DNA from 4 places in the Paenibacillus sp. NPDC058898 genome. Region 1 is predicted to be linked to each of the others. Evidence: predicted binding sites of a transcription regulator. Region 1 holds the regulator's gene; each other region holds the start of a gene.
What was found. The regulator Rex, encoded in region 1, represses fermentation and respiration genes when NADH is low (regulators of the CRP and FNR family bind a similar motif). The targets are predictions, from matches to a motif close to TTGTGAAATATTTCACAA.

Region 1 (7,414 bases):
ACCATGATGCCTTTTTTATCCGAAACTTCTTCAACAAAGCGTTTTGTTTCTGTAAACGTATGTTCCGAAGTTTTCAGGCCGCGGATGATTTCAACAAGGTCTACCTTGGAAACAGGATGAATGAAGTGCATGCCAATAACACGCTCAGGATATTTGGTAGAGCTGGCGAGCTCCGTCAAACTAAGCGTGGATGTATTACTTGCTAATATCACATGGCTCGGACATACTTGATCAAGCTGTGAAAATACCTCTTTCTTCGCTTCCAAGTCCTCTATTATGGTCTCAATCACCATATCGCAGGTGCTAAGCTCGGCAAAATGAGTTACTTTTTGAATCCGGTTCAGTATAAGTTTCTTCTCTGCCTGGGTAATTCCCCACTTCTCCAATTGTTTATCTAGACTGGTCTCGATCATTCGGTATGAATAGTCCAGTTTCTCTGGAGTTTTCTCTACGAGCAGTACGTCAAGACCTTTGGCTGCGAGCATCTCCGCAATGCCCTGCCCCATAGTCCCGCCGCCTACAACGCCGATTTTTTTGAAGTACATGGTTTCTACTCCACCCTTTCCTTATCTCTATACTTTATTGTACCCCATTTGTCGAAAAATACATTTTCAGAGCACAAAGTATAATAATATCTTAGCACGACAAAAAAGTAAAAAAAAATAACCAGCATAACAATTTATGCTGGTAAAAGCGCGTTTTCACGAAATTGACAACGAAATTGTTCCCCAGAGAGGATTTCTTCCTTTAAAAGGATATCAAGAGAATTGTCGAATATTGGCCGTTTTTGTCCCAAGAGATTCTTAGTGCGGTTCATTAACTCTTCCAAAATCACATTATTCTCTTTCATTAACTCTTCAGTTGTTACCATATTCATGTTAACAATGCCCAGCGACGTCAAACCAGACTTCATCATCGTCTCCACGATGTTCAGCGATTGCTCAAAGTCATTGCTTGAACCTGTGCTTCGCCCCCCGTAAAAGATCTCTTCGGCGGCCGCACCGCCAAGCGCGATCATAATTTGCTCTTCCAGGAAGGATTTTGTGTACAGATATTGTTCCTCCTGCGGGTTATGACGAACATAACCAAGTGCCTTACCACGCGGGCTGAGGGCAACTTGTTTCACACTGCCGGGACGCACAAGCTCTGCCATGATAGCATGTCCCAATTCATGGATGGCAACGCGCTTCTTCTCTTCCAAATTCGATTCGCGATCAGAGCGCTCACCCATCATTACCTTATCAATCGCCATGGACAAATGACGCTGATGGATAAACTGTTCATTCTCGCGCATCGTATAAATGGCCGCTTCATTCATGACGCTCTCAAGCTGTGCACCCGAGAAGCCGTAAGCTTCCTCAGCAATTTTCTCCAAGTCAACATCTTCATGCAGCGGCTTATTACCCGCATGCAGATTCAAGATATGAGTGCGTCCCTTCTTATCCGGAAGATCTACTTGAATATGACGGTCGAATCGGCCTGGACGCAGCAGTGCGCTATCCAGCATTTCTTTCCGGTTTGTTGCGGCGATAACCAGAATGCGAGGAGTATCCTGTGAATAGATGCCATCCATCTCGGTTAGCAGCTGATTCAGCGTCTGGTCATACTCGCGCTGCTGGCCGCCTTCGCGTTTACCGCCAATGACATCGATCTCATCGATGAAGATGATGGCGTTTTGTTTGTTTTCTTTTGTCGCACGATTCCGGGCATCCTTAAACAAATCCCGGATGCGCCCCGCACCAACACCGACGTACATCTCAACAAATTCACTGCCGGATGCAGCAACAAAGATCGAATCCGTATAATGGGCAGCGGCTTTCGCCATCAACGTCTTCCCTGTTCCCGGAGGCCCGGTTAGGAGAATGCCCTTCAATGGACGAATGCCGAATTTCTTAATGTCTTCATGACGAATCAGAAAATCCAATGCTTCTCGCAGTTCTTGTTTAGCATTATCCTGCCCGCCGATTTCTTCGAACGTCAGCTTGGCAGGTCCGCTCTTTTTCCGCTTGCGCTCATTCCCTGCGCTTACAGCAATACCGCCTTTCATTTTAGCGATAAACAACAAGCCGCCTACAAGTCCTGCAGCGATGAGCAAGGGCACGATGTTCACACCGACAAATACAAGGAATACCAGTAATACGGGAATAAAGCCTAACATGATTTCTTTAGCTAATTTAGGCATGATTCCACACCTCCATGCTGCCAGGCTGACGCGGCAAGATTATAAATTTACCAGACTTGCCGTCTGACAAGCTGACATAGACATTGGTGTCATCGATGGTTGCTTTTGCTTTCAAATTCGGAGACTGGGCAGCAAGCTGCTCGAGCGATGATTGAATATCAGTATACTGCTTATTATCCATTGCTTCGGCGACTGAGAGCATGGCCTTCTCCCACCATTGATCCAGTGCTTCCGAGGAATGGTCCTCCACCTGGATTTTCAATTCCCGCTTGCCAATCACAGACTTGCCTTCCTTCTTAATATGCTGAACCAAACCTTGTAAATTTGTATCTGGAGCCAAATCGAGATTCAAAGTAACGGTATTCTGTTTAATATCTATATGAGAATCCTTCACGCCGTCATATTGCGACACAACATTTGCCAGCGGATTTTGCAAAGCCATCTGCCGATACAGAAACCATCCGCCAAAGAGAACCGATGCTGAGATCACGACAGTCAGCATGATAGGTACAATGCGTAGTTTCATGAAGTTCCTCCTTCATTTCCTATATGAAATTTTGTCTATCATTTTGTGACACAATAGTACATATAACAACGATATATTGCGATGCATGTAATTTATATGCTCGTTTTGTACAAGTACGAGTATATCACATCTTATATACTTTTTCATGCATGTCTGTGAAAATATTTAGAACAGTTTTTCCATATTCTTTCTGAATGCGCTTACATGTCGGAGAAAAAGAGAGGCACCCTATGAATTTTAAAGGGCGCCTCTCTTACTGCATTTTTATTGATTTGGAAGAATAATGTCATTCCCGATGGTGTTACCATCTTGAAAACGATAAAACCGATAGCCGCGCTGACCGTTGTGTTCATACTGCAGCTGCCATGCATACTCGCCCTCATACATTCCAGGCAGCAACCGCTTAATTTCCACTCCAGGCAATTCGTTATAGATCTGATCCCGCATCTGGGCTTCTGACATCCCCGTTTTCAATAAAACGGACTGGACAGCGTCAGCACCTTCAACAGGTACGTTGTCATCCGTAAATTTCACCCATACCATACGATCTTGATTGTCTTGATCCTTCCCGCTTACCACCCAATAGTTATTATCCTCGCCCCACACCGATTTATAGGTCTTCCCGGGTGTAACCAATTGGCCATGCTGCTTCGCGGCAACAATTGCCATTCTTTCTTCATTCCAAGTATCTTTCATAACATATGAATAATAGAGCTGTAAACCAAGCAGCAACAGCAGTACGCTGGACACACTCAGCAATATCCACTTCGTTTTTTTCTTCAAATCCGTCTTCCTCGCTCACCTTGATTATTCCCTAGAGGGTTGTAAGACGCTCAAAGGTACGCTGCGCTTCCCGGCGGATACGTTCCTCATCAAGAGTAAGACTCGCGCCATTCTTCACTACCTGCTTACCGTCAACCCATACATGCTCAACATCCTTCGCACTAGCGGAGTAGATAGCATGAGAAATGTAATCCGTCTTCGGAAGGAAGTGCGCCTGATCCGTGTTCAGTGCGATCATATCTGCCTTCATACCTACTGCAAGCGTACCGATATCGTTGAGGAAGGCTGACTTGGCTCCATACTCTGTACCCATCCGAAGCGCTTCGGATGCAGGAATTGCGGTTGGATCCCCGCTTACCCCTTTATGGATCAATGCCGCCAGACGCATCTCTTCAAACATATCCAGATTATTATTGCTCGCAGGTCCATCGGTACCCAGCGACACCGTTACGCCAGCTTTCAGCAGTGCAGGCACGCGAGCGATGCCGCTGGCAAGCTTCAAATTGCTGCCTGGATTATGCGACACCATAACTTGATGCTTGGCCAGGATTTCGATTTCTTCATCGGTCAGATGGACGGCATGCGCAAGCAGCGTTGGCCGGGAGAACATGCCAAGCTTCTCCAAATGGGCAACAGGGCGAAGTCCGTAGTCTTTTACATTCTGAGCTACTTCCGTTTCCGTTTCGGACATATGCGTATGCAAAGGCAGATTCAAATCATGGGATGCCTGAACGAATTTTTCGATGAAATCCGGCGGGCACGTATAAGGTGCATGCGGTGAAATCATCGTCGTAATTCTCCCGTCAGCCTTGCCATGCCAGTCTTTCGCGAATACCACCGCCTCATCCAGCTTCTGCTGCTGCACCTCAGGCGGACACAATCCGATGACGCCGCGCATTAGGACGCCGCGCATTCCTGAGTCCTGCACAACCTTGGCAACCTGATCCATATGATCATACATATCCACAAATGTCGTGGTTCCGCCTTTGATCATCTCCAGCACGGAGAGTGCGGTTCCCCAGTATACATCGTCGGCCGTGAATTTGGCTTCCATAGGCCACATTTTTTCCTGAAGCCATACCTGCAGTGCCAGATCGTCGCCATAACCGCGGAGCAGGGACATCGCCGCATGTCCGTGCGTGTTCACTAACCCCGGTAGGAAAAACAGATGAGTTCCGTCGATAACTTCTGTTCCCTCTTGGATGGTTGGCTCTTCTTCACCCAGATAGGTTATGCGGTCATTCTCCACAACCATATATCCGCGTAGCACGGTTCTTCCTTCCTCTAATACCGCAAACGTTCCGTTCTTAACCATCCACTTCGTTATCGTCATGTCCTGCATCCTCCTTGCCGTTATCCAAATAATAGGCCAAACTCTGCAAATCTGTAGTAAAATCAGCCGTATGAATCCTGATATGGGATGGGGCTTTCAGGATGGTTGGCGCAAAATTCAGGATAGCCTCGATGCCTGCGGCGATAAGCTGATTGGCTACATTCTGCGCTTCAAAATCCGGAACGGTGATTATCCCGATACGAATGCCGTACTCATGAACCGTCTTCTCCAGTTCCTCCATCGGCTGTACAACCAAATTGTTAATTTTCATACCAACTTTGGGAGAATACGAATCGAAAACCGCCACAATCTTCATATTGTCCTTCAGAAATGCATTGTAATTCGATAATGCATGTCCAAGATTACCGGCCCCAATCAATGCGACATTGATCTTCTGGTCCAGCTTTAGAATCTGGCGAATTTTCTCGATCAGATAAGATACGTCATATCCGATCCCTTTCCGTCCAAAATCACCGAAATACGCTAGGTCCTTACGAATTTGAGCAGGATTGAGGTCCAGTTTTTGTCCCAGTTCCTGGGAGGAAACCGTGGAGACCTCCCTTTTCTGAAGCTCATTCAAATAGCGCAAGTATACAGGTAATCTGCGGACCACGGCTTCCGAAATTTTTTCCGATTTCATTCATGCTCCCCCTAATAATAGGTTAATAACTACATTTTTTTGTGACAGATCATTTCGTTCATTGTTTCACTTTTATTCAGCTTGGTTCTCTATGCCTGCCTCTTCCTGCAGCCATTCCGAAATTCGGGGAACGATCCCCTCTGTCGGCATGTGCTCCATCTTCGGCCCCGGCAAAGAATATAAGAAATATTTCCCGTAATAGGATTCAATGACCCGGGTATCGTAGACAATGACAATCCCCTTATCTTGCGCGGTCCGCACCAGTCGGCCAAATCCCTGTTTGAAGCGAATGACCGCTTGCGGAACCGAAAGTTTCATGAACGGGTTCTTCTTCTGCTGCTGCAGCAATTCGCTCTTGGCTTCGACCAAGGGATGATTCGGCGGCTGGAACGGCAGCCGGACGATCGCAAGGCAAGTGAGCGCCTCCCCGGGTATGTCTACCCCTTCCCAGAAGGAGCTCGTACCCAGCAGGACCGAAGCGCTGCTATCCTGGAATCTCCGGATTAACTTGGTACGGCTGGTTCCGTCCATCCCTTGTCCCAGTACCGTAATATCGCTGGATGCCAGCGCCTCCTTCAACGGCTCGTGAACCTGACGCAGCATGCGGTACGAAGTGAACAGCACAAGCATGCGGCCATGCGTAGCGATTGCCGTATCGGCCAATGATTGCACAAGTGTATTCACAAAGAGTGCATCCCCGACCGAGCCCTTCACGCTCGGAAAATCGCGCGGCACGACAAGGAGGGCCTGCTCCCTGTAATTAAACGGGGACGGCAGCAGAACCGTGTTCAGGTTGCCGCTATCTGCCGCTTCCTGAAGACCCAAGTTCTCGATCATGAACTGAAACGATTTATCCACCGACAAGGTCGCCGATGTCAGGATCACGCTTTGTTTCTTGTCAAAAAACAATTCCTTCAAGTGAGTGCTAACATCGACAGGCACTGCATAAAGCTGCAGCGATTTGCCGCGGAAATTCCCGTTAGCCTCCATCCAGTATACCGTGCCTTCATCATTCAGAGCCATGAAGGACCTCAGGTCATCGCGGTGTGCGGCCAGGTCCTTAAACAGACCCGATAGGTCTGTTAACAAACTGTCCGCGCTGTAGTCGTCCAGATCTTCCTTCATCTCGGCGATCAGCTTGTCACCCTTGCGAACGACATCGCCCAGCGTCACATGAATTTGATGCTCCAACTCGGCCAGCGAACCCCAATCCTTCGGCTTCTTCAGAGGCGATAAGCGAAGCGAGAATTGACCGGCATCCCCCGGAGTCGCGTCTCCGCGTTCCGGAAGCAGTCCGAACAATTGATCGCTGAGCCGGTCCCAATTCTCTTTTGCGGTGATCAGATCCGGATAAATCCGGTCTATGATGGAGGACCACTCGACAGCCTTCTCATGCGATGATGCTTGCAGCAGCTGGCGAAGAGCCGGAAGCTGACCGCTGCGGCTGTCTTTGTACATACGAGTCAGCGTATGGACCACCGAAAAATATTTCATCTGCAAGCCAAGGTGCTTGCCAGCGACGTCCTCCAGATGATGCGCTTCATCAATGACGAGACGCTCATAACTCGGAAGCAGCTGATGATTCGCTTTTACGTCAGTGAACAGCTTCGAATGGTTCGTAATGACAACATCCGCGATGCCCGCTTCATGTTTGGCCCTGTGATAGTAGCATTTGCGGAACCATGGGCAGGCACGGCCAAGGCAGGAATCCGAATCACTGGAGATCGTCTCCCAGAAATCCCCTCCGCGACCGCCAAAGTTCAGTTCTTCATCATCCCCGTTCTCCGTCTGGGTCAGCCAGACCAGCATCTGCGCCGCGGTGATCACATCTTCCTTCGGGGAATGAAAATCTCTTCTATTTATTTTATGTTCAAATTTTCTCAAACACAAATAATGGCCTCTTCCCTTGAAAATAGCCGCTTTAAAAGGAAAAGGAACAACCTGGGTGAG
Region 2 (7,414 bases), on a different contig from region 1:
GGAAGTTAGGCACATTGGGGCTATCGGTAGCCGCTGGATGGTTAATCAGTGTTCCTTCGGTAATGATCAATCCGACGCCATTCTCCGCACGCCGGCGGTAGTAAGCGGCCACATCCGGGCCTGGAACGCCGTTAGGGGAGAACCCGCGCGTCATAGGGGCCATCACCACGCGGGACGAAAGAGTAAGGTTACCGATGGTAAATGGCTCGAATAGGGCTGCTGTAGAACGGACATTTTGATTTTGGTTGGTCATGTATGGAATCCTCCAATATGTTTAATATGCTTTTCTGTATTTTCATAAAAATAGATATATATGATAAAAAGAAAGAGCTTTTAAGCTTAATCTTCAATTTCACTTTGCTTTTTAAGCCTAAAGCTCTTTCTTGAGTTGTTCGATAAAACGCTGAATGCCTTCCTCATTCCGTCTGTAATATGTCCACTGGCCCGCTCGATGGGATTCCAGTAGACCGGCCTTTTGCAATTTTACCAGGTAGCCAGAAACGACCGACTGAGCGAGTCCTGTTTTATCCGAAATGGAGCCCACGCAGATACCGCCCTGAAAATCACATTTCGAAGGCATGTGATCCTGCGGAGCAAAATGTTCCTCCGGATGCTTCAGCCACTCCAGGATTTTAAACCGGGACTCGTTTGATAGTGCTTTGATGGTTTGTAAGGTATCCATACGCTTATTATATCTATTTTTATAGAAATGTAAATATGGTTTTTAAAAAAATGGCTATCGGAAGATCAAAACAAGACCAAGCGTTTGTTGTTTTGCCGTATGAAGGATGCAGACTACAGCTTACCGTGCTCCCACAAATTCAGCTGATTTGATGCCGGCTTGGCGGCCGAAAATAATGATCTCGGCAACAGAGTTGCCACCGATCCGGTTTTGACCGTGCAACCCGCCTGTTAGTTCACCGGCTGCAAACAATCCTGGAATAGGCTTGCCGTCTTTATCCAAAACTTCCGTGTTCGTGTTGATTTTTACGCCGCCCATGGTGTAGTGAATACCGGGGGCGATTTGGATGGCGTGGTATGGCGCTTCGGACAAGTCGTTATCCATGCCTGTCGTTCTGTCGAATTCGGTATCTTTATTGTTCTTCACCGCACTGTTCCATGTATCCAGTGTGGCTTTAAGCTGATCAGCTGGAACGCCCATTTCTTTGGCTAAAGACTCGATCGAATCACCGTGAATGACAAAGCCCATTTTCTCATATTGCTGAATCGCTTTGACGCGAGATTTTACCCCGGAATCGAACACAAGATAAGCCGATTTTTCAGGAAGCTTATTGATGGCGGCGGTGACATTGTCCCGAGTATCCAACTCGTTTGTGAAACGTTTGCCTTGGCTGGTCACGAGGATGGCTCCTTCTCCCCGAACGGCCTCCCCGATGAGATAAGATTTCTCCTGCTGCACCGTAGGGTGAACCTGGATTTGATCCATATCGACCGTTGTACCGCCGAACTTTTCAATCATGGTGATGCCGTCACCGGTGCTGCCTTCCTGGTTGGTGGTAACGTACCCTTTCAGATCGGAGCGAACTTCGGAAATCATGTCCATATTGGCTCCGAAACCGCCAGTTGTCACAACGACGGCATCTGCTGCAATGTTTTTCTCATCATTCTCGTTGAAGATGACTTTGACGCCTTTTACCTTGCCGTCTTTTTCTGTAATATCCGTTACCTTGGCATTGACGAATAGCGGAATTTCTTGTTCTTGTACATTTTTTACCAGTCCGTTGACAAGGTATTGTCCTACTGCTGAGCCGTCCTCAGGACGGTGCGTGCGTTTTTCGTTCATGCCGCCCGTAATGGTGATATTGTTCAACCGAATCCCAATGGAATCCAGCCAATCGATCGCGCTTGCCGAGTTGTCAACGAAGAAACGAAGCATGTCTTTGTCGTTGGTTCCATGACCGCCCTTTAAAGTCTCTTCATAAAATAAATCGTTGTTGTCCTTAATGCCCTGTTCTTGTTGGAACTTGGTTTCGGAAGCATTCATGCCCGAAGATGATTTTATGGTATTCCCGCCAGCAATCGGCATTTTTTCAAAAATGACCGGATTCATGCCTTTTTCTTTTGCCTCAAGGGCAGCAGACATACCGGCTCCGCCTGCACCGACGATGATGATATCATACTTTTCTTTGAGCTGATCGATCGGCGTATAACCGGTTTGGGACGCACCCGAAACGGCCGTTTCTTGGTCTTCTTCTTTTTTCGTGTTGTCCTGACTCTGATCCTGGTTCCCGCTGCCGCATCCCGCGATAGCAAGCATGAAAGAGAGAATGAGTATAAGCGTTGCTGCAAACTTCCTTTTCACTGTGTAACCCTCCATTTTCTCTATATCTATTTAGTTGACCATAAAGAGCCAATCGAAAAAGGAGGTCGTAACGTAGGAAAGCGAGAAGCGAAAGGGAACGTGAGCGTCACCTTTACTCTTCGAATCTCAGATCTTCCCCGGTTGCCTCCCTCCGGTTGCCTCGTCAGGTCCACTTCATTGTAATATAGAGCAATCAATTATGTGGTGAATTATTTCACAATGTGTATTGGGTTTTATTTATTACGATGCTACCCGGGCTACGATCTCTTGACTTCCTGCGTGTTTTCCAATTTATTTTGCCTCATAAGGATACCGCTTTTTCGCGTTGAGTTCCTTTATAATGAAGATATATAATCTGATCATTGCCTCTGTGGATGATTACGCTCTTGATTGGAGGGGTTTTATGGCACAAACAACAAAAAAGGCGCTTGCCCTATCGCTAAAAAAAATGCTTGAGAAAAAAACGCTTGATAAGATAACTGTTATTGATATTGTTGAGGACTGCGAAGTAAATCGCCAAACGTTTTATTATCATTTCAAGGATATTTATGATCTTGTGGAGTGGATTTGCACAAGCGAGGCTACCATAGCGTTGGATGGCAAGAAAACATATGACACGTGGCAGCAGGGCCTATTGCAAATATTTGAGTATGTGCTGAAAAACAAGGCGTTTGTGACGAGTGTCTATCATTCGATTAAACGAGAGCAGCTGGAAAGGTACCTATTTAACGTAACCTATAATCTTTTGATAGGAGTTATCGAGGAAAAGGCCGTTACGATGTCGATCAGGGATGATGATAAGTCGTTTATCGCTGACTTTTATAAATATGCGTTTGTAGGATTGATGCTGGATTGGATTGCTAAAGGGATGAAGGAAGAGCCCGCTGCGATTGTGGACCGGCTAAGCATTTTGATTCAAGGGGATATTTTTTTCGCGCTTGAAAAGTTTAAATCGCACCACGATCATTAGACAATATTAGGCTTTTGTCGAAAGTTTCGACATTAGGCGGACATTGTCTATAGGAGACCTCCGAATATTTTCTTATGATGAAGTTGCTAGAATCAATTCGGAGGTGACTGGAATGTATTATAGCAATGGAAATTATGAAGCGTTTGCCCGTCCGGAAAAACCGGTCGATGTCGACAAAAAATCAGCATATCTGGTTGGAGCCGGTTTAGGCTCTCTGGCAGCTGCGTGCTTCCTTGTGCGCGACGGCCAAATGAAGGGAGAACGGGTTCACATTCTGGAGGAGCTTAGTCTTCCCGGAGGTGCCTGCGACGGAATTCATGACAGCGATAAAGGTTTTATTATTCGCGGTGGACGGGAAATGGAAGATCATTTTGAATGCTTGTGGGATTTGTTCCGTACTATTCCGTCTCTGGAAATTGAAGGCGCATCGGTTTTGGATGAGTTTTACTGGCTGAACAAGAAAGATCCAAACTATTCACTAATGAGAGCCACGGTTAACCGAGGCGAGGATGCCCATACGGATGGAAAATTTGCTCTGAGTGAAAAAGCTTCGCTGGAAATCGTGAAGTTATTCTTTACTCGAAACGAAGATTTGTATGATAAGCAAATTACCGATGTATTCACGGAGGATTTCTTTGCCTCGAATTTCTGGCTTTACTGGAGAACGATGTTTGCCTTTGAAGATTGGCACAGCGCTTTGGAGATGAAGCTTTACATTCAAAGATTCATTCACCATATTGGCGGACTGCCTGATTTTTCGGCGTTAAAATTTACGAAATATAATCAATATGAGTCATTGATTCTGCCAATGATGAAATACTTGCAGTCGCATGGCGTTCATTTCCAATATGATACAACGGTCACGAATGTAGTATTTGATATTCAAGGTAATAAGAAGGTTGCTAAGCAAATTGTATGTCGCCGTGCTGGCAATGAGGAATATATCGATTTAACGGAAGATGATTTGGTGTTTGTGACAAATGGCAGCTGCACGGAAAATTCTTCTTCGGGCGACCATCATCGTGCGGCTGAATTCAATCGTTCCGCAGGCGGCTGCTGGGAGCTCTGGAGAAATATCGCCAAGCAGGATCCATCCTTTGGGCGCCCCGATAAATTCTGCACGAATACGGAAGCGACGAACTGGGAATCGGCAACCGTTACGACACTTGATGACAGAATCCCGCCCTATATTGAAAAAGTTTGTCAGCGCGACCCGTTCAGCGGAAAGGTCGTTACCGGCGGCATCGTGTCCGTAAAGGATTCCAAGTGGCTCATGAGTTACACTTTAAATCGTCAACCGCATTTCAAAGAGCAGCCGAAAGATCAGCTTGTGGTATGGGTATATGGATTATTCACCGATGTTCCGGGCGATTACGTCAAGAAGCCGATGAGAGAATGTACCGGCGAGGAAATTACGATGGAGTGGCTGTACCATCTGGGTGTGCCGGAGCATGAAATTGCTGACATGGCTGCCAACTCTGCCCGCTGCATCCCGACCATGATGCCTTATATTACGGCATTCTTCATGCCGAGAACAGAAGGAGACCGGCCAAAAGTAGTTCCGGATGGTTGCGTCAACTTCGCGTTTATCGGACAGTTTGCCGACACGGTTCGCGACACCGTATTTACAACCGAATATTCGGTTAGAACGGCAATGGAGGCTGTGTACACCTTATTAAACGTAGACCGCGGCGTACCCGAAGTGTTCGGCTCCTGCTACGATGTCCGTGTACTGCTGGACTCCACTTCTAAAATGATGGACGGTAAAAAACTAACCGATTTGAAGCTTCCGTTGATCATGAACTTATTGGAAAAGCAGGCTTTGAAAAAAGTTTCCGGAACCGTCATCGAAGATATATTGAAACGCTATAACATCATATAGTCGAAGTTCCATTGTCAAAGATGATATGGAACATCAATGAGCGCACCAATCCAAGATTGGTGTGCTGTATGGGAAAAAACAAACACGATAGATCCCTGGCCTTTATGGCCTTTGGAGACCTATCGTGTTTATTTATTCTTTGAAGGAAAGGCCCTTCTCGGCAAGAGCTTCGCGCAGTATTCTGATCGCTTTGGGCCCTACCCCGTGAAGCGCCAGTAGTTCTTTCTCGGATGCTTGGGTGAGGTCGGCAAGCTGATGATAGCCTGCAGCGATTAGGGCTCGACGTGCAGGTTTACCGGCTTTAACGGGAAAGTCGCTCTCTTCAGCAGGAGCGGATGTTTTATCACGCATGGAGATCCCTCACTTTTCGGTTGTTTTGTTAAAGCGGATACAAGCATAAGAAGAATGAGCGGTAGAGGCTAAGTTTGTAGGAATAATTTAGTAAGATTATGTTATACATCTCATGTTCTGTAAAGAACGAATTCCATACTCATGGCAGAAAAGGCAGATTCATGGAGGGTTCAGGCAATCTTCATAAATTCTATTGACAATCTTAATGAGAATAATTATCATTGTGCTGAGTGTTGATAATGATAATTGTTCTCAATAATTATTATTAGTAAACAATATCTACAATACATAGAGGGTATGAGGGGGAGAAATTCAATGCGCAGTATGAAGGGTCTCGTGTTTATCGTATTGATATTTGCATTGGTTTTAGCCGGTTGTGGCGGAGGCGCGGCATCCAATGATGGAGGCGGCTCTACCGCAGCGCAGAATTCAGATCAAGGGGCCGCACAGGGTGGGGATAACACCGAGGCCACGCCGGAGACCCGAACCATTAAGCACGCCCTGGGCGAAACGGAAATCACTGGCGTTCCTAAGCGTATTGTCGCACTGGAATGGCTTTACGCGGAGGATGTCCTTGCGCTCGGCGTTCAGCCCGTCGGCATTGCAGATATTGAGGGGATGAACCAATGGGTAAACATTCCGGTGGAGATCGGTTCGGACGTGACCGATGTCGGCACTCGTCAAGAGCCGAATCTCGAGCTTATCGCTTCCTTGAAGCCGGACCTGATCATCGGTTTGAAATCGAATCTTGAAGCTGGCTATGATACGTACAACAGCATCGCGCCAACATTGGTATTCGATCCTTATCCGGTTGAGGGACAAGGGGACCAATATGAAGAGATGGTTAATACCTTCAATACGATTGCTGACGTGCTTGGCAAAAAAGACGAAGCTGCAAAAGTGCTTAGCGACCTGGATCAAACCTATGCCGACGCCAAAGCCAAGCTTGAAGCTGCCGGTATGACGGAAAAACCATTTGCGCTGGCGATGGGGTACAGTAACCAGAATGCGGTGACGTTCCGGATTTCGACGGACAATTCCCTGGCCGTCAAAATTTTGGAGCACATCGGGTTAACCAATGCCCATAAGCCTAATCAATTTGAGGTTTATGGATTTACCACTGGGGACGTAGAGGCATTGCCTGCCCTTCAGGATGCGAATTTCCTGCATATGATTCAGGATAGCGATAACGTCATCGAGAATCAATTGAAGGACAATCCGGTATGGAAAGGTCTGAACTTTGTTAAAGAAGACCGCGTGTATGCACTTGGCGGTGACATGTGGCCATACGGCGGCCCATTGTCTGCCCAAACCATGGCCCAGAAGACAGCTGATCTGCTCACAAAATGAGTCTCGGTAAGAAACTGGCACAAGGCTCCGCGGCGGTGAGCATCCATCCAGCCCCACCCGTTTCCTCAGGTAGGGGCTGGAAGCCGTTATGGATGCTGGCTGGAGGCCTTGTGGCTCTGTTATTTCTCACGTTTATCAGCTTGACGCAAGGGCTAGCGGATATATCCGTCAAAACGGTGGTACAGGCATTGGTGTCTCCGCAGGATATTGCAGATCATCATCTCATCCGCAGTGTGCGCCTTCCTCGAACAGTGATGGGCTTATTATCAGGCGCGGCCTTGGCGGTGTCGGGCGTGCTCATGCAGACCGTGACGCGCAACCCGCTGGCATCGGAGACAACGCTTGGCGTGAATGCCGGCGCTTATTTGGCCGTCGTGGCGGGGATGATCTTCTGGCCGGGACTGCTGCATCAGTATGCCCTTCCTTTGGCTGTGGCAGGGGGAACACTGGCGGCTGTAGCGGTCTATGCGCTGGCGGGAAAAACGCAGGGCTCCCCCTTGCGGATTGCATTGTCCGGGATGATCGTCACTCTGGTTTT
Region 3 (7,414 bases), on a different contig from region 1:
GCCCGCCGTCAGCAACCAGACCTCGTTGGCATCCCAGAATGGGCCGATCGAGTTGATCAGCACCCGGCGCTGGGTATCATTTTTGGCCAGCAGCTGCGTGGACATCCCGACCCCGAAGTCGAAGCCCTCCAAGAAGAAGAACCCGATAAACAATACGGCAACGAGCACAAACCACAGTTCGTTAAGAGACAGCATTGTAGCCCTCCTTATTAAACGGATCGCTTGCGTGGTGGTCATCTTCCTCCGCCGCATACGGTCCTTTCTTAATGACTTTAATAAATAGATACGCCATGACGGCCGCCAGCACCGCATAAATGGCGGTAAACATGATCAGCGAGAATAGAATCGAGCCTGCGCTGACGTTCGGTGAAACACTGTTCTCCGTGGTGATCAGTCCGAATACCGTCCACGGCTGCCGCCCGATCTCCGTCATAATCCACCCCGACGTGTTGGCAATGAACGGAAGTGAAATACCGAACAGCATCAGTCTGAGGAACCATTTACCGGCCTTCTCGACCTTTTTGCGCATCATGAGCCATGCTCCGTACAACCCCAGCAGAATCATGATGCTGCCTGCGGCCACCATAATCCGGAAGCTCCAGAACGTGGTGCGCACAGGAGGGATATAATCTCCAGGTCCATACTGCTGTTCGTATTGCGCCTGCAGCTCCTTCATCCCGATGACTTCACCGGAAAACTTGCTATAGGACAAAAAGCTGAGCAAATACGGGATTTTAAACTCCATCGTGTTCTCCTGCTTATCCGGATCGATGGCTGCAATGACCGTCCAAGGCGCAGGATCGTCACTCGTTTCCCATAGGCTCTCCGCAGCAGCCATCTTCATCGGCTGCGTATCCACCAGATACTGTGCTTGCTGGTGACCGAACACCGCAACCAGAATGGAGGTGATGAGACCAATCACGATGGCGATATGGAATGATTTCTTAAAGAAATCCAAATCTTGCTTCTTCATTAACTTGTAGGCACTCACACCCGCTACAAGGAACGCCCCGGTTGCCAGTGCCCCGAAGATTGTATGCGGGAACTCTACCAACAGCTGACCGTTCGTAATCAGTGCGAAGAAATCATTCATCTCCGCTCGCCCGTTGTTCATCTCGAACCCAACGGGACGCTGCATGAACGAATTCGCTGCCAGAATCCAAAAGGCGGACATCAGGGTGCCGAAGGACACCAGCCAGATACTGAGCAGATGGACCTTCTTCGATAACCGGTCCCAACCGAATATCCATAGTCCGATAAACGTCGACTCGAGGAAAAACGCCAGCAGCGCTTCGATGGCAAGTGGTGCGCCAAACACGTCCCCGACAAACCGCGAGTAATCCGACCAGTTCATACCGAACTGGAATTCCTGCAGAATCCCTGTCACAACCCCGACCGCAAAGTTAATCAGGAACAGCTTTCCCCAGAACTTGGCCATTTTCTTGTAGACTTCCTGGCCTTTGACAACATACATCGTCTCCATGATGGCAATCAGAAACGCCAATCCGATGGACAACGGTACGAAAATAAAGTGAAAAATGGTTGTCGATGCGAATTGAATTCGCGCCAGCATAACCGGATCCATATTAAGATACCCCTTTCTTTAGCTCACGTGATCACTTCAAATTTGATTCTTTTTGTATTGTCGCAGACCACGCCCTAAAGGATTGTGATAAACATCACAATATCAGGGCTGAAACCGGGGCAAAAAGTTATAAATTTGTGACGAAAATCACTAAGTAGGCGGTGGAATATGTGAGGATTATCAATTGGAACATGGCTTGCGGCATCCACTCACAGGCCAAGCCCGGTATTTACGCACCAAAAAAGCAGGTTCGCCCTCAGGCCAACCTGCTTCGGTGTATCTGCAATCTTATTGAACCGCGCCAATCTCGGTCTCGATGAGCTTGAATTCCGTTACGTCTGCGATCCCGCGGTTGGTAATGCGGATTTCCGGAATCACCGGCAGCGCAATCAGCGAGAAGGTCATAAACGGCGCATGGATATAGCATCCGAGCTCCTTCCAAGCTTCCTCCAAGGCAGCGACTTCTTCCGCTACGATCTCAACCGGACGGTCCGCCAGCAAACCGGCAATCGGCATCGCCACCTTCGCCAGCACCTTTCCATCCCGTACCACGATCATGCCGCCTCCGCACGCTGCCAGCTCATTTGCCGCGAGTGCCATATCCTCGGCATTCGAGCCCATCACAAGCAAATTGTGGCTGTCGTGCGCAACGGTAGACGCAACCGCGCCGGACTTGAGTCCGAAGCCGCTCGCAAAACCGAGCGAGATTTGTCCCGTCGTGCCGTGGCGCTCAATGCATGCCAGCTGAACCACGTCCTGATCCAGGTCTGGCTGGATCACCGCTTGCCGCACGGAGAGCACCGCCGTCATCTTGGCGGTACGGGCGCTGTTCTCGATGACGCGGACCACGTTCACTTCTGTACGTGCGGCATCGAATTTGCTGCGCAGCAGGAAGTCATCCGCGGTAAGCGAACGCTGCAGCCGGACCGAGTTAAACGCTTTTTCCGGATATTGATATACCGGGAATGCCTTCACGAGTCGACCGTTCTCTGCAACCACTTCGCCATCCGTGATCACGACGGAAGGTACCATGCTCAACAGATCATCAATCAGCAAAATATCCGCCGTTTTACCAGGTGAAATGCTGCCAAGCTCATTGTCCATGCCGAAATAACGAGCCACGTTGATCGTTCCCAGCTGGATCGCCGTAACCGGGTCCACGCCCTCTTCCATAGCGCGGCGGACTACATGGTTCATGTGTCCGAGTCTCAGCAGCGTCTGCGGATATACATCATCCGTAACCAGAGATATATTGTCTGTTCGCACCTTATCTTCCGTTATAACCTTAACAACTTCCTTCACATCCTGCCAAGCCGAACCCTCACGGATCATCAGGTGCATACCGAGGCGAACCTTCTCCAAGGCCTGCTCTCTGGTTACCGTTTCATGGTCGGAGCTTACGCCGGTTGCCATATATGCCTGCAGCATCCGGACATCCTCTGCCGGAAAATGTCCTGTCACCGTCTTGCCCGCACGCAGCGTGGCTTCGATCTCCCCGCTCATGGTCGGATCGCCATACACGACGCCCGGGAAATTCATCACTTCGCCAAGCCCGGCAACACCGGGCCATGTCAGCCCTTCCTCAATGTCGGCTACGCCCAGCTGCGCCCCAGCATCCTCCAGATCAAAGGTCGACGGTACACACGAAGGAACGGTGGTGAACACCTTCATCGGCAGCTGCTGCCCTTCCTCATGCATCCAGCGCACACCTTCCATGCCGAATACGTTGGCAATCTCATGGGGATCCATATAAACCCCAGTCGTTCCACTAACGATAGCCGCCTTGGCAAACTCGGTCACGGTGAGCATCGTGCTCTCCACATGCATATGACCGTCGAGCAGGCCTGGCGAGATATAGCAGCCATTCGCTTCGATGACCCGAGTCCCTTCCCCGATCGTATGATCCGCGTTGCCGATATAAGCGATGCGTCCGGATGCCATGGCCACGTCCACCTGCTCCTGAAGCTCGCCTGTAAACACATTCACCAGCGTGCCGTTCTTGATGACCAGATCGGCAGGCTCCTGTCCTAAGGCAACCTTTCCCAGCTTCCGGCTAACCTCGTATCGTTTCTGTCTCTTGCTTGAACTCATGATGATTGCACGCTCCCCTTTTTTCTTTAGATATCAGAAAGTATAAACTTCGAAGCTCGTGACTTCCTGATATCGCAATAAAAACTTCATCTAATTGCGGTCTATCATCTGTGAAAGTGCGTCGATAGACGTTTTTCTTCTAGATATCAGAACGTATAAACTTCGAAGCTCGTGACTTCCTGATATCGCAATAAAAACTTCATCTAATTGCGGTCTGTCACCTGTGAAAGTGCGTCGATAGACGTTTTTCTTATCATGAACGGTAAAAACACAAAATCGATCCGCTGTATAACACGCAAACACCCCGGGCAGCGTATCTGCCCGGGGTGCCTGTACTATATCCATAGAGGAAGAGAAATCCCGTGCTTCAGCAATGTATGCTATCTAGTCTGCACATCACCTCATCCGTTAAAACCTGCCGGATTCCAATCAAGATGATCCTCCTGCCCGGCTTCAATCATTACGAAGCTGGGCTTTGGGTGGTGGGATTCTCAACCTTCATGTAGTCAAGTCATTTACGGTAACCTGGTAGAAACGCCTGGGCCCTATTCCCCGGCATATACATCAAGATTTGATTTTGATTAAACTTACCCTTCGATTCTCTTTTCGTTTCATTTGTTGTATGAATTATAATCCTCCTGCCCGAGAAGTCAAGCCATTGGAAGGAACTGTTTATCTTACGCCCTGCCAGCTCAAGCCAATTTCCGACCCATTCTCTGTACACGCTCAAGCCATTGCTTTCTTGCCACTTCAGGCATTTTGCGAAGCTGCGTAATGTTCGTGGCACGAACCGTGCCCACGCCGCAGAACTTCAGAATGGAATGCTTCATCATTTGATGTCCCGGCTGACCGAGATAGAAGCGGTAGTAGATATATGGCGAATCCATCGTGACGATCAAACGGGCCGTTTTCCCTTTGAGCAGCTGCTCCGGCAAAGGCGAGTTCCGGCGGTACTTAAACGCAAAGCCCGGCAGAAAAACCCGGTCGATGAACCCTTTGAGCAGCGCCGGCATGCCGCCCCACCAATTCGGATACACAAACACCAGGTGATCCGCCCAAGAGATCAGTTCTTGGGCTTTTTGCAGATCCGGCTCCAGCGGTTGGTTACCCTTATAACCACCGGACAGATTCAGGTCAAACTCCAGCTCCGCAAGCACCAGCTCCCGCACCTCCGCCCCGGATTCGGCCGCCCCCCTTGCATAGACCTCTGCCAGCTGACTGCCATAACTGTTCTCAATGGGATTGCCTTGAATAATTAAAACCTTTTTCATATGTTTCTTCCCCCTCATAATTTGGTTAACAAACACTAACCTGATGGCAAAAAGAAAAGGTCACGCCGGACCTTTTCCCAAACCTGTTAATGCCAATAGATGCGCCGTCACTTCAGGTGCCAGCGGCGACAACGGTTCCTTCAGCTCTCCTTGCATCGTTGAGATTGCAAGCTGGCTGAATGCACCAATGATCAACACAGCGGTTAATCGCGTGTTCTGCGGCGGAATATCCCTCTGCAACACCGCTTGCTCAAGCAGCTCATGCAAGGCGTCCAGCGGCTGACGTCCCCTGCTCTTGAGCACCTCCGTAAACAGCTCGTGATGCTGGGACAAGAGCAGCAAGCCGTATTTATCCTCGTCGTACGCCGCCAATACCCGGATGACGAGCGCCGACAGTCTCTCTGCAAACAGGCCGGGCCGGGAAGCATAATCATCCACCAGACGCGTATAACTACTGCAGTATTCCTCGAACGCTTCCGCAGCCACGGCATCCTTATTCGTAAAATGCTTATAGATCGCTGCATCCGTTACACCCGCCGCTGCGCCGATCTCCTTCACCGATACGCCATCCACGCCCTTCTCGGCGAAAAGCTTCATGGCAGCCTGCAAAATATCCTTCTTCTTGCTATCGTAATGAGGTTTCTTTTTCATGCTCATATCATAAGTGAACACTAACCAAATTGCAATAACCAACGCAAAAAAAGAGGCCCCCCTTGCCTGGAGTGCCTCTTCATTCATATTTTTACGCTTCCCATAGCTTAAAGCGCGCGCTCAACCTTTTTAGCCATGGGCTCAATCTCCATGCCCAAGCTAAACTCCGGCTTCAACGGGGGCTGCCTTTGCCTTTTTGCCGTACAGCATCATAAGCGGGATGCTGATCACAAATGCGCCGGCAACAAGCAAGAACGGAATTCTCGGGTCGATGCCATATGCCCAGCCGCCAATGATGCCGGAAGGCGAAATGACAATAAGGATGAGCACCTGGAGCAGCGCGAATATTTTGGCGCGGTTCTCATCGTCTATCGCATTGGCCACCGCCGTCTCCAGATACGGATATGTCATCATCGTACCGATGGCGGCAATGACAGTGCTCAAACTCAGCACCAGCAGATCCCCTTGCGGCGCAAACACCAGTATGACATTGGACAATACCGATATTACGAATCCCCATACCATCGTCCGGTGCACATGCTGCTCCCCGATTCGGGGCATGATCCACCGCATGAATATTAGCATAATGACAGAGGAGAATGCCGGAAAAACCGAGATCAGGCCGCTGCCCAAATGCAAATATTCCACCATGAAGATGGAGACGTAGGTCGTCTTCACCGTCATCTGAAAATTGAACAATATATAAACGCCGAAGATCATCAGCAGCAGCGGATTTCCGAGCGTACTCTTCATCACCAAGGCATAGTCGGACATCCCTTCCCGCAGACTCATCGCCTTCGTTTCTTTCATCTTACGGTATCCGATATCCGTCTCCCTTGTCGCATAGTGGCGCCCAATGAACTGGATTGTCATCAGGATACAGGCCAGCACGAACATAATGCGCACCCCGGGCACAAGCGTGAAATGATACACCAGCAGTCCGCCGATCGGTGCAAACAAGCCGCCCACGACGCTAATCAGCTGCAGCAGCGTAAAGACATAGGTTCGCTCCTTCGGTGCGGTATCCTCCACCAGCAGACAGTAAAAGGCGGTATGCGGCACCTTCTGAAAGCCGTTGATCACGGCCGCGATCACAAAAAACCAGAAGTTCTGTGAAATGGCCCAGAGCAGCGTGGCCACGGTCCAGCTTAGTACGTCGAAGTATAGCAGCGCCTTTTTTCTGCCTAAACGGTCTGTTAAATACCCGCTGAGAAACGAAGAAAGCACCTGCACAAGCAACCCGATGGAGGTAATCCAGCCGATTCCCGTCTCGGTTACCCCAAGTTGGTACATGTAGATGGAGGTGTACGTCGTGAACATGCTGTAAGGGATGAGAAACAGCGGCTCATAGACGAGACAGCCCCGCGCATTGCCAGTCAATTGCCGAAACGAAGTTGAACCCATGATATCCTCCGGACCTAATGTAATCGTTGCTTAGCCATTATAGCGCAACCGAGCCGGCAGCAGGATAGGAATGTTGAAGGATTTTTAGAGTTCATTCCGGACATGGGAATCCAGGAAAAACGTCAGCCCTTATCGTGTTCAGCAGCCCCCTTACCTTCTTGTACGGCAGTCTCAGGCAATTGAACGGTGATGGTGGTTCCTCGGCCCACTTCAGACCATACATTTACCCGGCCCCGGTGCGCTTCGACAATCGCCTTCGAGATGCTCATCCCGAGCCCCGATCCATCCTTACTCTCCTCAGTGTTCGTTCCCCGGTAATAACGCTCGAACAGATTGCAGCGAGTCTCTTCGTCCATCCCTACACCTTGATCCGCTACCACGATCGCCGCACCGGCCGGGAGTCTCTCCACAC
Region 4 (7,414 bases), on a different contig from region 1:
CGTTAACTGCGGATAATTCTCCGGATGCTCCATCGCATCGATCAACTGCTCCCGGTCAAATACGTTGACGTTCAGATGGTGTGCCTTGCTGCCAAAATAACCGTCCAACATCGCAACCAGATTGTTCACACGGATATCACTTTCTTTACCAAGGGCTTTCGGCACGATCGAGAACGTGTTCGAGATGCCGTCAAGACTATCCTCATAAGGCAGCTTGGCCACGGAAGTCAGCGAAGCGAGAGCTCCCTTCTTATCGCGTCCGTGCATCGGATTTGCGCCCGGCGCAAACGGCTCGCCTGCCTTACGTCCATCCGGCGTGGTTCCTGTTTTCTTGCCGTATACGACGTTCGACGTAATCGTGAGCACCGATTGGGTCGGCATTGCGTCACGGTAAGCCTTGTTCTTGCGAATCATGCTCATGAAGGTCTCGACCAATTCAACGGCGATGCTATCCACGCGATCATCGTTGTTGCCATAGCAAGGGAACTCGCCTTCGATTTCAAAATCCACTGCAATTCCTTGCTCATTGCGTACCGGCTTCACCTTTGCATATTTAATTGCACTCAGTGAATCCGCTGCTACGGACAGGCCTGCGATGCCGCATGCCATCGTGCGCAGGATATCCCGGTCGTGAAGCGCCATCTCAATCCGTTCATAGCTGTATTTGTCATGCATGTAATGGATAACGTTAAGTGTATTCATATAGAGCTTCGCGAGCCATTCCATCATCGGCTTGAATCGCTTCATGACTTCATCATAACTCAGGACCTCGGCAGCGATAGCCGGATATTCCGGTCCAACTTGGGCGCCTGATTTCTCATCCTTACCACCGTTGATCGCATAGAGCAACGCTTTGGCAAGGTTTGCTCTTGCTCCGAAGAACTGCATCTGTTTCCCGATGCGCATGGCGGATACGCAGCAGGCGATGCCGTAATCGTCTCCGTAAATCGGACGCATGAGATCATCATTCTCGTATTGAATCGAGCTGGTTTCGATGGAAACTTTCGAACAATATTTTTTGAAGGCTTCCGGCAGCTTCTCCGACCATAACACCGTCAAGTTCGGTTCTGGAGCAGGTCCCAAATTATACAAGGTATGCAGGAAACGGAAGCTGTTCTTGGTCACTCTCGTCTCACCGTTTATCGACATGCCGCCGATGGATTCCGTTACCCACGTTGGATCCCCGCTGAACAGCTCGTTATAATCCGGCGTACGCAGGAATTTCACGATCCGAAGTTTCATAACGAAATGGTCGACCAGTTCCTGAGCTGTTTCTTCCGTTAGCTTGCCTTCAGCCAGATCCCGTTGAATATAAATATCAAGGAAAGAAGATACCCGGCCAAGCGACATCGCAGCACCGTTCTGCTCCTTGATCGCGGCCAAATAACCGAAATACAACCATTGGAATGCTTCCTTCGCCGTATTTGCAGGTTTGGAAATGTCAAAACCGTGCATACCCGCCATTTCCTTCAGTTCCTTGAGGGCCCGCATTTGCTCAGACAATTCTTCCCGCAAACGGATAACCGGCTCATCCATAGCATCCACTTCAAGCTCACCGAGTTCTCTCAATTTGTCCTGAATAAGAGCATCTACGCCGTATAGCGATATTCTGCGATAGTCACCAATGATACGTCCGCGTCCGTACGCATCGGGAAGTCCCGTAATAATCCCGGCCTTGCGCGCTGCTCTCATCTCTGGAGTATAGGCATCAAACACGCCTTGGTTATGCGTTTTGCGTATGCCGTTAAAGATATCTACAACGGCCTGCGGCATTTCAAAGCCGTATGCGTTGCACGCATCAATCATCATCCGGATCCCGCCAAAAGGCTGGATCGAACGCTTGAACGGCTCATCGGTCTGAACGCCGACAATCTGTTCTTTATCCTTATCCAAATAGCCAGGTTGATGAGAAGTGATGGTTGAAGGTGTATGGACATCCACGTCCAGTACCCCACCGTTGTCCCGTTCTCTCTTGGTTAAATCCGATACGATATCCCACAGTGCTTTGGTGTTATTCGTGGGTCCTGCCAAAAATTCATCAGAGCCATAATAGGGAGTAATGTTCTCTGCAATAAAATCATTAACGTCAATTTGCTTGGTCCATTTACCTGATTTAAAACCTTTCCAGCCTGTTTCTTTTTCAATCACCGACATATTGAATCCCTCCTAGATTTGCTGGGGCTTGCAAGGACAGGCGAGGCCACACCTTGATCTATCTCAGATCTTTAAATGTGATTATTTTCACGATCAATGATGCCACTACCCCGCCTTGCACCTTCAAGCTTCTTTATCAAAGACCTGAGATTCAGCTTCTTGCTACACCTTTATTGTAGTCCTGTTGATCCCTCGCATCTGTGATATTAATCACAAAGTTATCTTTTCCCGTGATTTTTATCACTCCGAGTCTGGTCTTGCATCACTTACCTCAACATATTCCCGGATCTTCATGATCGGCATTCAGAGCCTATCCTATTTAGAACCGACCGTAGAATGCGTTGCGGTAAACTTCTGCGAGCTCTGTCACCAGCGGCAGCTTCGGATTGCTCGTTGTGCACTGGTCTTCAAAAGCCCGGTCCGCCAAATGCTCAACATTCTTCTCGAAATCTTTAGGATCGATGCCAAGCTGCTGGAACGACTCCTCGATACCGAGCTTGCTGTTCAGCTCCCGGATCGCGCCAATCAGACTGTTTACGCCCTCTTCCGTTGTTCTTGCCGGCAGCCCGAGAATCCGTGCGATTTCAGCATATCTCTCATCAGCCACAAAGTGGGTATATTTAGGCCATGCCGCGAATTTTGTTGGCTTCTTGGCGTTGTAACGAATGACGTGAGGCATCAGGATCGCATTGGTGCGTCCGTGTGCCGTATGATACTGGCCGCCCCACTTATGCGCAAGACTGTGGTTGATGCCAAGGAACGCATTCGCAAAAGCCATGCCGGCAAGCGTCGAAGCATTATGCATTTTCTCGCGGGCGAGTTTGTCACCGGTAAGCGCCGACTGCTCAAGATATTGGAACACGAGCTGTATGGCTTTGATGGCAAGCCCATCCGTATAATCGCTGGCCATCACCGATACGTAGGCTTCAATAGCATGTGTCAGAACGTCCATACCGGTATCGGCTACCGCTGTTTTAGGCAGCGTGTATACAAATTCCGGATCGATAATCGCCACATCCGGTGTCAGCTCATAATCAGCCAGCGGGTACTTGGTATTCCCCAGCCCTTTGTCCGTGATGACAGCAAACGAAGTCACTTCCGAGCCGGTTCCCGACGTTGTTGGAATGGCAACGAATTTCGCCTTCCGTCCAAGCTTCGGATATTTATAGACCCGCTTGCGGATATCCATAAATTTTTGCTTCAGATTGTTAAAGTCCGTATCCGGGTATTCATAGAACAGCCACATCGCTTTCGCTGCATCCATTGGCGATCCGCCACCGAGGGCGATAATGCAGTCCGGCTGGAATCGGGTAAGCATCTCCGTTCCGCGTTCTACTGTCGTTGTTGAAGGATCCGGCTCAACCTCCGAGAAGACCTCGATGGCCACTGGCACTCTGCGCTGACGCAGATAATGCTCTACCCGCTCCACATAACCCAGCTTCACCATCATGGGGTCGGTAACGATCGCAACACGGGTGATTTCCGGCATTTTCGCAAGATACTGCGTGGAGCCTTTTTCAAAGTAAATTTTGTCCGGTACTTTAAACCACTGCATATTCACGGTTCTGCGGTTCACCCTTTTCACGTTGATTAGATTGACAGCCGTCACGTTCGACGAAGTGGAATTACGTCCATACGAGCCGCAACCCAGCGTCAGCGATGGCAGGTTCGTGTTGTAGATATCCCCGATACCGCCCTGCGAAGAAGGCTGGTTCACCAGGATGCGGCAGGTTTTCATCCGATCCGAGAATTTCATAATAATGTCCTCATTGTGCGAGTGGATCACCGACGAGTGACCCATTCCGCCAAAAGCAACCATCTCTTCAGCACGTGTTATCCCTTCCTCCGCATCCTTCACCTTATAACAGGCCAGAACCGGACTCAGTTTCTCGGCAGACAGCGGGTAAGCCGGACCGACCCCTTCCAGCTCGGCAATCAGGATCTTGGTGCTTTCCGGTACCTCGAAACCGCAAGCCTCAGCTATCTTAGCTGCCGGCTTTCCGACGATGGACGGATTAACCGCACATTTCTCCGATACCATCGCATGCGCAGTCAGTTTCGCCAGCTCTTCCTTGTTGACGAAATAACAGCCGCTGGCAATCATTTTTTTCTTCACTGTATGATAGATAGGCTCTTCGATAATGACAGCCTGCTCCGAAGCGCAGATCATGCCGTTATCAAAGGTCTTCGATAAAATCAAATCGTTCACTGCTTGATCCAGGTCCGCGCTCTTCTCTATAAAGCAAGGCACGTTACCTGGTCCTACGCCGAGGGCCGGCTTGCCGCAGCTGTATGCCGCTTTGACCATTGCCGAACCGCCCGTGGCCAGAATGCAGGCGACGTCAGGATGATTCATGAGTGCATTGGTTTTATCCATGGAAGGAGCTTCGATCCACTGGATGCAATCGGCAGGAGCACCTTGTTTCACGGCGGCATCCCGCAGTATCAGCGCGGCTTCCCGGCTGCATGCCTGTGCGGAAGGATGGAATCCGAAGATGATCGGGTTTCTTGTTTTAATGGAGATCAGCGCCTTGAATATGGTTGTGGAGGTCGGATTGGTTACCGGTGTTATCCCCATGATAATCCCGATCGGCTCTGCTATTTTTTGAAAGCTGTCATAGGCGTTGTCTTCAATAATACCCACCGTTTTGTCGTACTTGATGCTGTTGTGGATATACTCTGTGGCGAACAGGTTCTTGATAATCTTGTCTTCGTACACGCCGCGTCCCGTTTCCTCAACCGCCATCTTCGCCAGTTGCATGTGCTTCTCAAGGCCTGCCATGGCCATCGCCTGTACAATCCCGTCGACCTGCTCCTGATTCAATTCCATAAACTTTTCTTTGGCTCGATTCGCCTTGTCAATCAGCCCTTGAATGTACTCCGATGCTGTTTGTCCTTTAACTTCAACCGTTCCTTTGCTCACAGCCATATCTCTCATCCTCCCATGGTTCATGTTTCTTTCTCGTCTACGCTTTGATCGTAACACAGCCTTCTCTAAATTCATGTGAAATATTTCACAATATAAATATTTTTCTTTTCTGTGTAATTTATGCCTGTCTTTCCCTTCTTTTAAGTGAAAGAGATCACAAAGTTTGAAAATTCGCCACGATTTCCTTCTTATTCTCCCCCAAAAGTGAATGTTTTCACGTTATAATGTATTTAAAGATTAAACAGATCAAATTTTAGGATGTTAGGGGATACCAACATGAACACTACTGTAGACCATGTAATGGAAATCGAAAACTTAGGGAACACGCAGTGCTTCTCGGAACAAAACCGCAACCGTCTGCTGGTCAGCATGAAGGAAAGGGTTCTCCCTGAAGGATCCCATTTGTTCTGGGAAGGCGACTTTGCCGACAAGCTGTACTACGTTAAACAAGGAAGAATTAAATTAACCAAATCGACTGATGAAGGCAAAGAGCTGATTCTATATATGTACCATCCAGGAGACATGGTCGGGCAAGCCGATCCATTCTTCAGCAACAATCACAGTTTCTCGGCAGAGGTGCTTGAGGATAGCGTTGTCGGTGTCATCGAGCACAAGGATCTGGAGCTGCTGATCTGTCAGCACTGCGACTTTGCCATTGATTTTATGAAGTGGATGGGCATCCACCACCGCATCACCCAGACCAAATTCCGGGATCTCATGATGTACGGTAAGCCCGGTGCTTTAACATCGACACTGATCCGTCTGAGCAACACCTACGGACAGCATCAAGCGGATGATACCATTCTCATCAACAAGAAGATTACCCACACCGATCTGTCGAACATGATTGGGGCAACCCGCGAAAGCGTGAACCGGATGCTGAGTGACTTACGCAAAAAAGATGCCATCGAATATGCCGGCGGAATGATTGTCATTAAAGATCTTCCGATGCTGCAGGAAATCTGCCATTGCGAGCTGTGTCCTAACGAAATCTGCCGGATTTAATCGGCCTGCTCCCTTCTGTGCATAATATACAGTCATCTGCTTACAATAAACCTTGTCTTTCCAAACCAAATTAAAGGGAGTGCTCAGCATGCGTGAAGGATTGATTCCTGCTGTTCTTGGAACTGTGGTTTCTGCTTCGGGTGCCGCTCTGCTTGGCAGCAAGTATAAACTTGCCGCAACCGGTATTCTCGGCTTCGGACTGGCTCATATTGTGCTTGGTGCGATTGACCTGGTGGAACATCGGTAAAGGATTTGGAAGACAAGGTACACAAAAAGAAACCGTTTCTTGGTAAATGGAAGGACAACTCACCATTTACCAATGGAACGGTTTCTTTGCTTACTCATTAGGTTCAACTTCATCTGCTATTGGCTTGGAGGGCGAAGCCTCCAAAACATCTCGTTCGTATATCGTTAAAGAAGGAGCCGTCTCATAAATAGGTTTGCTCACTTGACGGACGTTCGTCCGATTAAAAAATGTGTCAAATAAAGAAATGGCGGTGCTCAGGATGTTATCTCCTTGCACCGCCATTTCTTGCTTTTCGGTCCGTTGCCCCTTGCTTGAGCAGATTATGGCAAGCGAAAGGCATCGACCTCTAGGCTCACTTTCGTCAGTCCTCGAAGCAGAAATCGCCAGAATCCCCGGTTATTCTTCAACTGCCCAAACACACTCTCCGGTTCGACCATTCGCCGCACCGACAACGCATAGCCTTCCTCACTTCGAAGTTTCTCTCTCACTTGCTGCTTGTAACGAAGATACCTGAGACTTACGCTGATTTCCCGGTTCCCTTGAGCTTTCGTGCAAGCAGCTTTGCATGAACACCCTTCGCAGCTCACGCTTCGGTAGTGTCCTTCCGTATTTCATATCCGCTTACCATCGTTTCCTTACTTTCATAGCGAAACCACAGCTTTCGCCCAGCCACACACGTCCATGTATCTTCTGCTTCGTCGTACTGCCAGTTGTCTAGCTTGCTGATATCTTGTTGCCACTTCGGTTGACCGATTCATTGACGATGCGAACAAGATGATAAGGAGGAATGTCATCCTCCAAGTCCATTGGCAGATAAAGTTGGTCCATGGTATATGGAATGTACAAAGAAATCGTTCCTTTCGTAGATGGTGGGTCGCACTTCCATTTTACCAAGAAACGGTTTCTTTTCGTATGTCTAGAGTATGTTTTCGCACAACGTAGCGGAGAGGACCAAACGATTCCGGACAAGCGAGAGTGGTCGCCTTTGGCCCCGAATTTCATCCTTGCCTAGTACCATTTCAAGAAATTTGGGGGCAACAGCGATGGGAGGATCGATTCGTACACGGAGCGTCTCCTCA

Region 2: a site for Rex is predicted at 2,526-2,543, ahead of ACOZB4_RS30845 (flavocytochrome c). Genes of this name have one in related genera too.
Region 3: a site for Rex is predicted at 1,668-1,685, ahead of ACOZB4_RS16130 (cytochrome ubiquinol oxidase subunit I). Genes of this name have one in related genera too.
Region 4: a site for Rex is predicted at 2,230-2,247, ahead of pflB (formate C-acetyltransferase). Genes of this name have one in related genera too.

The regions. Positions count from the first base shown of each region.
Region 1 is NZ_JBMOSM010000016.1:52,132-59,545, forward strand. Features, by position in the region: gene ACOZB4_RS29145 (3-hydroxyacyl-CoA dehydrogenase family protein) at 1-545, opposite strand, end outside; gene ACOZB4_RS29150 (AAA family ATPase) at 680-2,182, opposite strand; gene ACOZB4_RS29155 (hypothetical protein) at 2,175-2,708, opposite strand; gene ACOZB4_RS29160 (DUF5590 domain-containing protein) at 2,973-3,491, opposite strand; gene ACOZB4_RS29165 (amidohydrolase) at 3,523-4,824, opposite strand; gene ACOZB4_RS29170 (redox-sensing transcriptional repressor Rex) at 4,799-5,464, opposite strand; gene dinG (ATP-dependent DNA helicase DinG) at 5,537-7,414, opposite strand, start outside.
Region 2 is NZ_JBMOSM010000020.1:1,016-8,429, forward strand. Features, by position in the region: gene ACOZB4_RS30835 (NADH:flavin oxidoreductase) at 1-253, opposite strand, end outside; gene ACOZB4_RS30840 (ArsR/SmtB family transcription factor) at 371-682, opposite strand; gene ACOZB4_RS30845 (flavocytochrome c) at 803-2,323, opposite strand; gene ACOZB4_RS30850 (TetR-like C-terminal domain-containing protein) at 2,727-3,293, shown strand; gene ACOZB4_RS30855 (oleate hydratase) at 3,406-5,175, shown strand; gene ACOZB4_RS30860 (DNA-binding protein) at 5,308-5,526, opposite strand; gene ACOZB4_RS30865 (ABC transporter substrate-binding protein) at 5,842-6,876, shown strand; gene fhuB (Fe(3+)-hydroxamate ABC transporter permease FhuB) at 6,873-7,414, shown strand, end outside.
Region 3 is NZ_JBMOSM010000005.1:284,627-292,040, forward strand. Features, by position in the region: gene cydB (cytochrome d ubiquinol oxidase subunit II) at 1-195, opposite strand, end outside; gene ACOZB4_RS16130 (cytochrome ubiquinol oxidase subunit I) at 182-1,585, opposite strand; gene ade (adenine deaminase) at 1,874-3,676, opposite strand; purine riboswitch at 4,160-4,261, opposite strand; gene ACOZB4_RS16140 (NAD(P)H-dependent oxidoreductase) at 4,369-4,947, opposite strand; gene ACOZB4_RS16145 (TetR/AcrR family transcriptional regulator) at 5,008-5,598, opposite strand; gene ACOZB4_RS16150 (MFS transporter) at 5,758-7,002, opposite strand; gene ACOZB4_RS16155 (sensor histidine kinase) at 7,125-7,414, opposite strand, start outside.
Region 4 is NZ_JBMOSM010000004.1:568,781-576,194, reverse strand. Features, by position in the region: gene pflB (formate C-acetyltransferase) at 1-2,154, opposite strand, end outside; gene adhE (bifunctional acetaldehyde-CoA/alcohol dehydrogenase) at 2,474-5,083, opposite strand; gene ACOZB4_RS14590 (Crp/Fnr family transcriptional regulator) at 5,360-6,088, shown strand; gene ACOZB4_RS14585 (asparagine synthase) at 6,177-6,335, shown strand; gene ACOZB4_RS14580 (hypothetical protein) at 6,382-6,522, shown strand; partial or broken gene ACOZB4_RS14575 (transposase) at 6,598-7,074, opposite strand.